One region of the Streptomyces griseiscabiei genome, then DNA from elsewhere that is predicted to be linked to it. Evidence: predicted binding sites of a transcription regulator. Region 1 holds the regulator's gene; the other holds the start of a gene.
What was found. The regulator HrcA, encoded in region 1, represses chaperone genes, less so after heat shock. The targets are predictions, from matches to a motif close to TTNGCACTCNGNNNNNCNGAGTGCNAA.
Positions count from the first base shown of each region.

Region 2: a site for HrcA is predicted at 1,832-1,858, ahead of groL (chaperonin GroEL). Genes of this name have one in related genera too.

Region 1 is NZ_JAGJBZ010000001.1:764,149-770,065, reverse strand. Features, by position in the region: gene J8M51_RS03340 (DUF3097 domain-containing protein) at 1-455, opposite strand, end outside; gene J8M51_RS03335 (MBL fold metallo-hydrolase) at 498-1,229, opposite strand; gene hrcA (heat-inducible transcriptional repressor HrcA) at 1,420-2,436, shown strand; gene dnaJ (molecular chaperone DnaJ) at 2,437-3,573, shown strand; gene J8M51_RS03320 (nitronate monooxygenase) at 3,814-4,878, shown strand; gene J8M51_RS03315 (16S rRNA (uracil(1498)-N(3))-methyltransferase) at 4,875-5,615, shown strand; gene J8M51_RS03310 (VOC family protein) at 5,657-5,917, shown strand, end outside.
Region 2 is NZ_JAGJBZ010000004.1:421,558-427,474, forward strand. Features, by position in the region: gene thrC (threonine synthase) at 1-674, shown strand, start outside; gene J8M51_RS41335 (MoaD/ThiS family protein) at 722-997, shown strand; gene J8M51_RS41340 (cold-shock protein) at 1,460-1,666, shown strand; gene groL (chaperonin GroEL) at 2,020-3,642, shown strand; gene J8M51_RS41350 (NADH:flavin oxidoreductase) at 3,868-5,004, shown strand; gene J8M51_RS41355 (carboxylesterase/lipase family protein) at 5,111-5,917, shown strand, end outside.

The DNA of each region.
Region 1 (5,917 bases):
AAGTCCTCGACGATCGCGGGGAGGTCGTCCACGCCCTCCAGGTACTCCACGACCACGCCCTCGACGCGCAGATCGTCGCCCCAGACCTTCTCGACGAGCTCGGCGTCGTGGCGGCCCTCGACGTAGATGCGCCCGGCGCGGGCCACACGGGCGCGGGCGCCCGGGACGGCCACCGAGCCCGAGGCCGTGCGGGAGGGGCCGGCGGGGCCCGCCGACGAGGGGCGGACCAGGGTCACCACACGGCCCTCCAGCAGGAAGCCCCGGGGCTCCAGCGGGAACACCCGGTGCTTGCCGAAGCGGTCCTCCAGCGTCACCGTGCCCGCCTCGCAGCGGATGACCGCGCCGCAGAACCCGGTGGCGGGCTCCTCGACGACCAGACCGGGGTCGGCCGGGACCTCGGGGGCCGGCTGGGACTTCTTCCAGGGAGGGGTCAGGTCGGGTGAGTACTGGCGCATTCGAGTGACGATAGGAGAAGCCGCGCCCGGATGCCGCCGCACTCAGTCCGACACGCCGAAGCGGCGGGCCAGCGCGTCACGTTGGGCCCGGACGAACGCCGCGTCCACCACCGCCCCGTGCCCGGGGACGTACAGCGCGTCCTCGCCGCCGAGGGCCAGGAGCCGGTCCAGGGCGGCCGGCCAGCGGGACGGGATCGCGTCCGGACCCGCCTGCGGTTCGCCGGACTCCTCGACCAGGTCACCGCAGAACACCACCTCCCGGGCGCCCTCCGACACCAGGACCGCCAGGTCGTGACCGGTGTGGCCGGGGCCCACGTTCGCCAGCAGCACCCGGACGCCGCCGCCCAGGTCGAGCGTCCACTCGCCGGAGACAGAGTGGCGGGGGAGGACGAGAAGATCGGCCGCCTCGGTGGCGTCGGCCGGGGGGAGGCCGTGGCGCACGGCGTCCGTGTGGAGGGCGTCGCGGTCACGGGCCAGGACGCCGTCGACGCCCACCGCGCCGAAGACCTCCACCCCGGAGAACGCCGCCGCGCCGAAGACATGGTCGAAATGGGGGTGGGTGAGCGCGAGATGTGTCACACGGGCGCCGCCGAGCAGCCGGCACGCCTCGCCGCGCAACCGCGCGCCCTCCCGCAGACTCGACCCGGAGTCGATCATGAGGGCCGCACCGCCCCCGGCCACCAGCCCGACCGTGCAGTCCCAGCCGGGGAGGCGGCACCGCCCGACCCGCGGCGTCAATCCCTGCCACCCGCACTCTTCCCAAGACACCGTCATGCGCCGACGCTAGCTGTAGCTCGTGGGACCGCGTTGTCGTGTACTCCCCAGTAGGAAAGTGGCCCCGCCCGGAGCCCGGCCTTGCCGGGGGCGTACCCCACCGCCGTACACTGGGCGGGGAGTGTTGGCACTCGCCCGGGGTGAGTGCCAACAGGGCCGCACGAGAGAGACGAGCTGGAGGTGTGCGCGAGTGCTCAGTGAACGCAGGCTGCAGGTGCTGCGCGCCATCGTCCAGGACTATGTGGGCACCGAGGAGCCGGTCGGTTCCAAGGCGCTCACCGAGCGGCACAACCTCGGCGTCTCCCCGGCGACCGTCCGCAACGACATGGCGGCGCTGGAGGACGAGGGCTTCATCGCCCAGCCCCACACCAGCGCGGGCCGCATCCCCACCGACAAGGGGTACCGGCTCTTCGTCGACAAGCTGGCGGGCGTCAAGCCGATGACCCCGCCCGAGCGGCGCGCCATCCAGAACTTCCTGGACGGCGCGGTCGACCTCGATGACGTCGTGGCGCGGACCGTGCGGCTGCTCGCGCAGCTCACCCGGCAGGTGGCCGTCGTGCAGTACCCGTCGCTCACACGGTCGACGGTGCGGCATGTGGAGCTGCTGGCGCTGGCCCCCGCCCGCCTGATGCTCGTGCTGATCACGGACACGGGACGGGTGGAACAGCGGCTGGTGGACTGCCCGGCGCCGTTCGGAGAAACGTCACTCGCGGATCTGCGCGCCCGGCTGAACAGCAAGGTCGCGGGCCGCCGGTTCACCGACGTGCCCCGGCTGGTCGAGGACCTGCCGGAGGCGTTCGACGTCGAGGACCGGGGGACGGTCGCGACGGTGCTCTCCACCCTCCTCGAAGCACTCGTGGAGGAGAGCGAGGAGCGGCTGATGATCGGCGGAACCGCCAATCTCACCCGCTTCGGTCATGACTTCCCCCTCACGATCCGGCCCGTTCTGGAAGCCTTGGAGGAACAGGTCGTCCTCCTCAAGTTGCTTGGCGAGGCGGGGGATTCGGGCATGACCGTACGCATCGGTCATGAGAACGCGTATGAGGGACTCAACTCCACGTCCGTCGTCTCCGTCGGCTACGGTTCGGGCGGCGAGGCAGTAGCGAAGCTGGGCGTGGTCGGACCTACGCGCATGGACTATCCGGGAACGATGGGAGCGGTACGAGCGGTGGCACGGTACGTCGGACAGATCCTGGCGGAGTCTTAAGTGGCCACGGACTACTACGCCGTGCTCGGCGTGCGCCGCGACGCGTCCCAGGACGAGATCAAGAAGGCGTTCAGGAGGCTCGCTCGCGAGCTGCACCCGGACGTCAATCCCGATCCGAAGACCCAGGAGCGGTTCAAGGAGATCAACGCCGCCTACGAGGTGTTGTCGGACCCGCAGAAGAAGCAGGTCTACGACCTCGGCGGCGACCCGCTGTCCCAGGCGGGCGGCGGGGGCGCGGGCGGCTTCGGCGCCGGTGGCTTCGGCAACTTCTCGGACATCATGGACGCCTTCTTCGGTACGGCGTCCCAGCGCGGCCCGCGCTCGCGTACGCGCCGGGGGCAGGACGCGATGATCCGGCTGGAGATCGACCTCGACGAGGCGGCCTTCGGCACGACGAAGGACATCCAGGTCGACACCGCCATCGTCTGCACGACGTGCAGCGGCGAGGGCGCGGCCCCGGGGACCACCGCCCAGACCTGTGACATGTGCCGCGGTCGCGGTGAGGTCTCGCAGGTCACGCGGTCCTTCCTCGGCCAGGTCATGACCTCCCGGCCCTGCCCGCAGTGCCAGGGCTTCGGCACGATCGTCCCCAACCCGTGCCCCGAGTGCGCGGGCGACGGACGGGTGCGGTCGCGGCGGACGCTCACGGTCAAGATCCCGGCCGGTGTCGACAACGGCACACGGATCCAGCTCGCCGGCGAGGGCGAGGTCGGGCCCGGTGGCGGTCCCGCCGGTGACCTCTACGTCGAGATCCACGAGCTGCCGCACTCGACGTTCCAGCGGCGCGGCGACGATCTGCACTGCACGGTGACGATCCCGATGACGGCGGCGTCCCTCGGTACGAAGGTGCCGCTGGAGACGCTGGACGGGCTGGAGGAGGTCGACATCCGGCCCGGGACGCAGTCCGGGCAGTCGATTCCGCTGCACGGGCGCGGTGTCACGCATCTTCGCGGCGGTGGGCGCGGGGATCTGATCGTCCACGTCGAGGTGCAGACGCCGACGAAGCTGGATCCCGAGCAGGAGGGGTTGCTGCGGCAGCTCGCCGCGCTGCGGGGTGAGGAACGGCCCACGGGGCAGTTCCAGCCCGGTCAGCAGGGGCTGTTCTCCCGGCTGAAGGACGCGTTCAACGGGCGCTGAGTGGGTTTCGTCGTCGGGTGCGGCTGCGTGGGGCTTCTCGCGCAGTTCCCCGCGCCCCTGAAAAACAGGGGCTGCGCCCCGTGCCTTTCAGGCCCGTAGGACCGGTGGCTTTTCAGGCCCGCGGGGGCCTGGTCTTTCAGGGGCGCGGGGAACTGCGCGAGAAGCCCCACCGGACCCGCACCCGAACGCACGACCGCACCCGATTCGGCGATGTCCGGAGGACAGTGGCACCATGCCGTCATGTCCTCCGCACTGACCGATCTCGTCCCGCTGCCGATCGTGCAGGCCCCGATGGCGGGCGGTGTATCCGTGCCGCAGCTGGCCGCCGCCGTGTCCGAGGCCGGCGGGCTGGGGTTCCTCGCCGCCGGGTACAAGACCGCCGACGGGATGTACCAGGAGATCAAGGCGCTCCGGGCACTCACCGCACGCCCCTTCGGCGTGAACCTCTTCATGCCGCAGCCGGAGCATGCCGAGCCCGCCGCCGTCGAGGTCTACGCGGAGCAGCTCGCCGGTGAGGCCACCTGGTACGACGCCGAGCTGGGCGATCCCGACAGCGGACGCGACGACGGCTACGAGGCCAAGCTCGCCGTGCTGCTCGACAACCCGGTGCCCGTGGTGTCGTTCCACTTCGGCTGCCCGACCCCCGAGGTCATCGACTCCCTCGCCCGCAAGGGCACCCTCACCCTGGTCACCGCGACCTCGGCGGAGGAGGCACAGGCCGTGGAGCGGTCCGGGGCGCACGCCGTGATCGTGCAGGGCGTCGAGGCCGGCGGCCACCAGGGCACCCACCGCGACGACCCCGAGCGGGACCGCGCCGGGATCGGCCTGCTGTCGCTCGTCGCGCAGGTCCGCGAGGCCGTGGCCCTGCCGGTGGTCGCGGCCGGCGGCATCATGCGCGGCGGCCAGATCGCCGCCCTCCTCACGGCGGGCGCGAGCGCGGCCCAGCTGGGCACCGCGTTCCTCGCCACCGCCGAGTCCGGCGCGCACGCCGTGCACAAGCGGGCGCTGACCGACCCCCTCTTCGTCCGCACCGAGCTGACCCGGGCCTTCTCCGGCCGCCCGGCCCGTGGCCTGGTCAACCGGTTCCTGCGCGAGCACGGCCCGTACGCGCCCGTCGCCTACCCCGAGGTCCACCACCTCACCTCGCCCCTGCGCAAGGCCGCCGCCAAGGCCGGGGACGCGCAGGGCATGGCGCTGTGGGCCGGGCAGGGCCACCGGATGGCCCGGGAGCTGCCCGCCGGGGAACTGGTCGAGCTGCTGGTCGCCGAGATCACCGCCGCGCGGGCCGGGAGCGAGGGGCGATGACCGCACCCGTGTTCGTGGTCGACCGGTTCGAGGGCCGGGGCTCGGAGATCGTGCTCGACGGCCCCGAAGGACGGCACGCCGTCTCCGTGAAGCGGCTGCGGGCCGGTGAGGACGTGGTCCTCACCGACGGGCGGGGCCGGTGGGTGGAAGGCGTGGTGAAAGCCGCCGAGGGCAAGGACCGGCTGGTCGTCATGGATGTGGGGGACGTGCGCGAGGAGCCGCCCGCGCGGCCCCGGATCACCGTCGTCCAGGCGCTGCCCAAGGGCGACCGGGGCGAACTGGCCGTCGAGACCATGACCGAGGTCGGCATCGACGCGATCGTGCCCTGGGCCGCCGCCCGCTGCATCACCCAGTGGAAGGGCGACCGGGGGACGAAGGCCCTCGCCAAGTGGCGGGCCACCGCACGGGAGGCGGGCAAGCAGTCCCGCCGGACGCGGTTCCCCGAGGTCGCGGAGGCGGCCACGAGCAAGCAGGTCGCGGCGCTGCTGGCGCAGGCCGACTTCGCCGCCGTCCTGCACGAGAGCGGTGACGACTCCCTGGCCACGGCGGAGCTGCCGGCCGCCGGGGAGATCGTGCTCGTCGTGGGGCCCGAGGGGGGCGTGTCGCCGGAGGAGCTGGCGCTCTTCGGCGAGGCGGGCGCGGGGGCGTATCGACTCGGGCCCAGTGTGCTGCGCACCTCGACCGCCGGGACGGCGGCCGGGGCGCTGCTGCTGGGCCGAACCGGACGCTGGTCCTGACCCTCCGGTCGCGACCGGCCTCCCCAACCCCTGGGAGCAACGTGGAACTCGCCCAAGTAAGGCTGCTCGTCTCCGACTTCGCCGCGTGCTACCGCTTCTACGCCGATGTCCTCGGGCTGAAACCGCAGTCCGGGGCGGTCGACGGGCCGTACGAGAAGTTCAGTCCGGCCGTCGGGTCCGCGGGGATCGCCCTCCAGGACCGGGCGATGATGTCCGAGGTGCTCGGGGAGCTGGCCGACGCGGCGAACGGACACCGGTCGCTGGTCGTGCTGCGGGTCGACGATCTGGACGCCTACTGCGAG
Region 2 (5,917 bases), on a different contig from region 1:
GCTTCTGCTCCGAGCTGATCGGCGACCCGGCCGGCGAGGGCTGGGGCTTCGTCAACGTCAACCTGCGGCCGTACTACGCGGAGGGCTCCAAGACCCTCGCGTACGAGATCTGCGAGCAGCTCGGCTGGCGGCTCCCCGACCAGCTGGTGGTGCCCATCGCCTCCGGGTCGCAGCTCACGAAGATCGACAAGGGGCTGCAGGAGCTGATCAGGCTCGGGCTCGTCGAGGACAAGCCGTACAAGATCTTCGGTGCGCAGGCCGAGGGGTGCTCGCCGGTGTCGGTGGCCTTCAAGGCGGGCCACGACGTCGTACGGCCGCAGAAGCCGAACACCATCGCCAAGTCGCTCGCGATCGGCAACCCGGCGGACGGGCCGTATGTGCTGGACATCGCGCGGCGGACCGGCGGTGCCGTGGAGGACGTGACGGACGAGCAGGTCGTCGAGGCGATCAAGCTGCTGGCGCGGACGGAGGGGATCTTCGCGGAGACCGCGGGTGGGGTGACCGTGGGGGTGACGAAGAAGCTGATCGAGGACGGGCTTCTCGACCCCACGCTGACGACCGTGGTGCTCAACACGGGCGACGGTCTGAAGACGCTGGACGCGGTGGCCGGTACCGGGCTGACCGCGACCATTCGGCCCAGCCTGGATTCGTTCCGTGAGGCCGGGCTCGCGTAAGAGTTCCCCGCGCCCCTGACAAGCACATCCTGACCGGAGGTCCCATCGTGAGCGTTTCCGTCCGTATCCCCACCATCCTTCGCACCTACACCGGCGGTCAGGCCGAGGTGAGTGCCGAGGGGGCCACCCTCGCCGAGGTCATCGCCGATCTGGAGAAGAACCACAACGGGATCGCCGCCCGGGTTCTGGACGATCAGGGCAAACTGCGGCGGTTCGTGAATGTGTACGTCAATGACGACGATGTCCGATTCGAGCAGGGGCTGGAGACGGCCACGCCGGACGGTGCCGGTGTGTCGATCATTCCCGCGGTCGCCGGTGGCTGACCGCCGGTCAGTACCGGCCGGTAGTAACCGTCGGTAATATTGATTACCGAGTGTTCATCGAATTGCCCCCTCCGTGAGAGAAGCGGAGGGGGCAATTCTCTATGGTTGAGCACTGTAGAGTTGGGGAACCCGGTCGGATCACCGTAGTGATTGCATGCCGGGCGCATATGTGATCGCGCCGCACGCCCTATATGAAGTAGCCAAAGTGTGCAGGCCATTTGCGCATTTCTTCCCTTTTGTGGGGCCCGACTTGCCCTGAATTCGGACGAATTGTTCGTACATTCCCGACCGGTCGTGTCCAGAATTCTCGTCCGATTGACCTGTTGCAGAGGGCAGTTGGACAGATACATTCGGCCGCGGTCGACGCGTTCCGGCGCACACCCCCAACCGTTGGGGGGTGAGGTCTGACCCGGATCCGCGAAGTGTGGATCTGTGCAAGGGCCAGTAATAGGGGAGTTAGGCATGGCTCAGGGCACCGTCAAGTGGTTCAACGCGGAGAAGGGGTACGGCTTCATCGCGGTCGACGGTGGTGCGGATGTATTCGTCCACTACAGCGCGATCCAGATGGACGGTTACCGCACCCTGGAAGAGGGCCAGCGGGTCGAGTTCGAGATCTCGCAGGGTCAGAAGGGGCCGCAGGCGGACATGGTCCGGCTCGCGGCCGGCTGAAGTAACGCGCCGGGTTCAACGCAGCGACGTTCTTCGTTCTTCATCGGAGGGCTCGCATCCCGTTTCGGGGTGCGAGCCCTCTCGTGTGCGCGGGCGGCGGCCGGGTGCGCGGGGGGTGGGCAGGGGTGGGCAGGGGCGTGTTCACCTGCGGATCATCGAGAGCCGCTTGCACTCGACCATGCCGAGTGCTAATCATTGGCGTTAGCACTCTGAAGGTGAGAGTGACAACGAGGATCGGGTCGGTGAGGCCCGCAGGCCGGGTGGGGCAAGGAACCACGAGGCATGCGAGCCGTCCGTCGCGGGCGCCAGCGCGGTCCGGAGCAATCCACCCCAGTCCGGGAGGACCACTTCACATGGCCAAGATCATCGCGTTCGACGAGGAGGCGCGGCGCGGCCTCGAGCGCGGCATGAACCAGCTCGCGGACGCCGTCAAGGTGACGCTCGGCCCCAAGGGCCGCAACGTCGTCCTCGAGAAGAAGTGGGGCGCCCCCACGATCACCAACGATGGTGTCTCCATCGCCAAGGAGATCGAGCTCGAGGACCCGTACGAGAAGATCGGCGCCGAGCTGGTCAAGGAAGTCGCCAAGAAGACGGACGACGTCGCGGGCGACGGCACGACCACGGCGACCGTTCTCGCCCAGGCCCTGGTCAAGGAAGGCCTGCGCAACGTCGCCGCCGGCGCCAACCCGATGGCCCTGAAGCGCGGCATCGAGAAGGCCGTCGAGGCCGTCTCCGGTGCGCTGCTCGACCAGGCCAAGGAGGTCGAGACCAAGGAGCAGATCGCCTCCACGGCCTCCATCTCCGCCGCCGACACCCAGATCGGCGAGCTGATCGCCGAGGCGATGGACAAGGTCGGCAAGGAAGGCGTCATCACCGTCGAGGAGTCGCAGACCTTCGGTCTGGAGCTTGAGCTCACCGAGGGCATGCGCTTCGACAAGGGCTACATCTCGGCGTACTTCGCGACCGACATGGAGCGCATGGAGGCGGTGCTGGAGGACCCCTACATCCTCATCGCCAACTCCAAGGTCACCAACGTCAAGGACCTGCTCCCGCTCCTGGAGAAGGTCATGCAGGGCGGCAAGCCGCTGCTGATCATCGCCGAGGACGTCGAGGGCGAGGCCCTGTCGACTCTGGTCGTCAACAAGATCCGTGGCACCTTCAAGTCCGTCGCCGTCAAGGCCCCGGGCTTCGGTGACCGCCGCAAGGCCATGCTCGGCGACATCGCCATCCTCACGGGCGGCGAGGTCATCTCCGAGGAGGTCGGCCTCAAGCTGGAGAACGCGACCCTGGACCTCCTGGGCCGCGCTCGCAAGGTCGTCATCACCAAGGACGAGACGACGATCGTCGACGGCGCCGGTGACACCGACCAGGTCCAGGGCCGGGTCAACCAGATCCGTGCCGAGATCGAGAACAGCGACTCGGACTACGACCGCGAGAAGCTCCAGGAGCGCCTGGCGAAGCTCGCGGGCGGCGTGGCCGTCATCAAGGCCGGTGCCGCGACCGAGGTCGAGCTCAAGGAGCGCAAGCACCGCATCGAGGACGCCGTTCGCAACGCGAAGGCGGCCGTCGAGGAGGGCATCGTCGCCGGTGGTGGCGTGGCCCTGCTGCAGGCCTCCTCGGTCTTCGAGAAGCTGGAGCTGGAGGGTGACGAGGCGACCGGCGCCAACGCCGTGAAGCTCGCGCTGGAGGCCCCGCTCAAGCAGATCGCCGTCAACGGCGGCCTTGAGGGCGGCGTCGTCGTGGAGAAGGTCCGCAACCTCGCGGTCGGCCACGGCCTCAACGCCGCGACCGGTGAGTACGTCGACATGATCGCCTCCGGCATCATCGACCCGGCGAAGGTCACGCGTTCCGCCCTGCAGAACGCCGCCTCCATCGCCGCGCTCTTCCTCACCACCGAGGCCGTCATCGCCGACAAGCCGGAGAAGTCCGCCGCGCCCGCCGGTGGCGGTATGCCGGGCGGTGACATGGACTTCTGATCGCCCCCGGCCCGTGAGGGCCCGGTCGATCATCGTCCTTCAGTACCGAGGGCGGCACTCCCTGGACGCAGGGGGTGCCGCCCTCGGGCGTGTCCGGGGTCACAGTGCGCGGGGGTGCGGGGCGGAATTTCCGGGACCCGAGGGGCGGTTGTGCGGAGGGACGCTATATGCGTGCGCATGGAAAGCATCCCCCGCTCCCGTCTCCCCCCTTCAAGGAGTCCCCACGTGACCACCGCCTCCACCGCCTCCACCGCCTCCTCCCGGGCCGCCGAGATTCTGGCCCGCCCCGTGACGATCAACGGGCTGACCGTGCCGAACCGGATCGCCATGGCGCCGATGACGCGTGTGTTCTCGCCCGGGGGCGTGCCCGGCGCGGACGTGGCCTCGTACTACGGGCGGCGGGCCGCCGCGGGCGTCGGGCTGATCGTGACCGAGGGGACGTACGTCGGGCACGAGACGGCCGGTGACCTCGACGGGGTGCCCCGGTTCGCCGGGGAGGAGCAGCTCGCCGGGTGGGCGAAGGTCGCGGAGGCCGTGCACGCCGGGGGCGGCACGATCGTCCCGCAGCTGTGGCACATCGGGACCGTCCGGCAGCAGGGCAAGCTCTTCCCCGAGGCCCCCGTCCTCGGCCCGTCCGGGCTGCGGCCCGACGGCACCGAGGCGGCCGGCGGCCGGGCCATGACCCAGGCCGACATCGACGAGGTCGTCGAGGCCTTCGCCAAGTCCGCCGCCGAGGCCGAGCGCATCGGCATGGACGGCGTCGAGATCCACGGCGCCCACGGCTACCTCATCGACCAGTTCCTCTGGGCGGGCACCAACCGCCGCACCGACGCCTACGGCGGTGACCTCGTCGCCCGTACGAAGTTCGCGGCGGAGGTCGTGGCGGCCGTACGGGACTCGGTGTCGGCCGACTTCCCCGTGATCTTCCGCTACTCGCAGTGGAAGCAGGAGGCGTACGACGCGCGCCTCGCCGAGACGCCCGAGGAGCTGGAGGCGCTGCTGAACCCGCTGGTGGCGGCCGGTGTCGACGCGTTCCACGCATCCACGCGCCGCTACTGGCAGGCGGAGTTCGAGGGGTCCGAGCTGAACCTCGCGGGCTGGACGAAGAAGCTCACCGGCAAGCCCACCATCACGGTCGGCTCGGTCGGTCTGGACGGGGAGTTCCTCGCCGCGTTCGCCGGTGAGGGCGCGACGCTGAAGGGGATCGACGACCTGCTGAACGGTCTGGAGGCCGAGGAGTACGACCTCGTCGCCGTGGGCCGCGCGCTGCTCCAGGACCCCGAGTGGGCGGCGAAGGTGCTCGACGGCCGCTTCGGCGAGCTGAAGGCGTTCGAGCCGGCGGCGCTGGGGTCGCTCAGCTGAGGCCGGGAACCCCGCGGGGGTCGACCTCAGTTGATTGATTCAGGCAAGCTTATGGATGGGCCTGAATCAGCCGGGCGCCCGTGCGCCCGGCAGTGAGGAGTCGACGATGGCGGCAGTTGACAGTCTTGTCGTACGCACCGCGGCCGGTGCCGTGCGGGGCCGGGCGGAGGACGGGCTCACCGTCTTCCGGGGCATCCCGTTCGCCGAACCCCCGGTGGGGGAGGCCCGGTTCGCGGCGCCCCGGCCGGTGTCCGCGTGGGAGGGGACCCGGGAGGCGTACGCCTTCGGGCCGCCGCCCCCGCAGGACCTGGGCATCCAGGGTCGTACGGGCACACTGGACGCGCCCACCGGCGACGACTGGCTGACCGTCAACGTCTGGACGCCCGACGCGGACCCGGCCGCCCGCCGCCCGGTGATGGTGTGGATCTACGGCGGCGCCTACAAGCTCGGCCACTCCGGCAGCCCCGGCTACGACGCGCGGCATCTCGCGCGCGCCGGTGACCTGGTCGTCGTCACCTTCAACCACCGCGTCGGCATCGAGGGGTTCGCGAGCCTCGACGGGGCGCCCGCGAACCGGGGGCTGCTGGACCAGGTCGCCGCGCTGGAGTGGGTGCGGGACAACATCACCGCGTTCGGCGGGGACCCCGGGCAGGTCACGGTCTTCGGGGAGTCGGCGGGCGCGGGGTCGGTCGCCTCGCTGCTGGCCATGCCGCGCGCCCGGGGCCTGTTCCGGCGGGCCATCGCGCAGAGCGTGCCCGGCACGTTCTTCTCCGACGCGCTCGCCCGGGACATCGCGGCCGAGATCGCCAAGGAGGCCGGGCTGCCCCCGACGGCCGCCGCGCTGTCCGCCGTCGACCCGCGCCGGCTCACCTCGGCGGGCGAGGCGCTGGGCGCGAGGATGGCGCGGTACGAG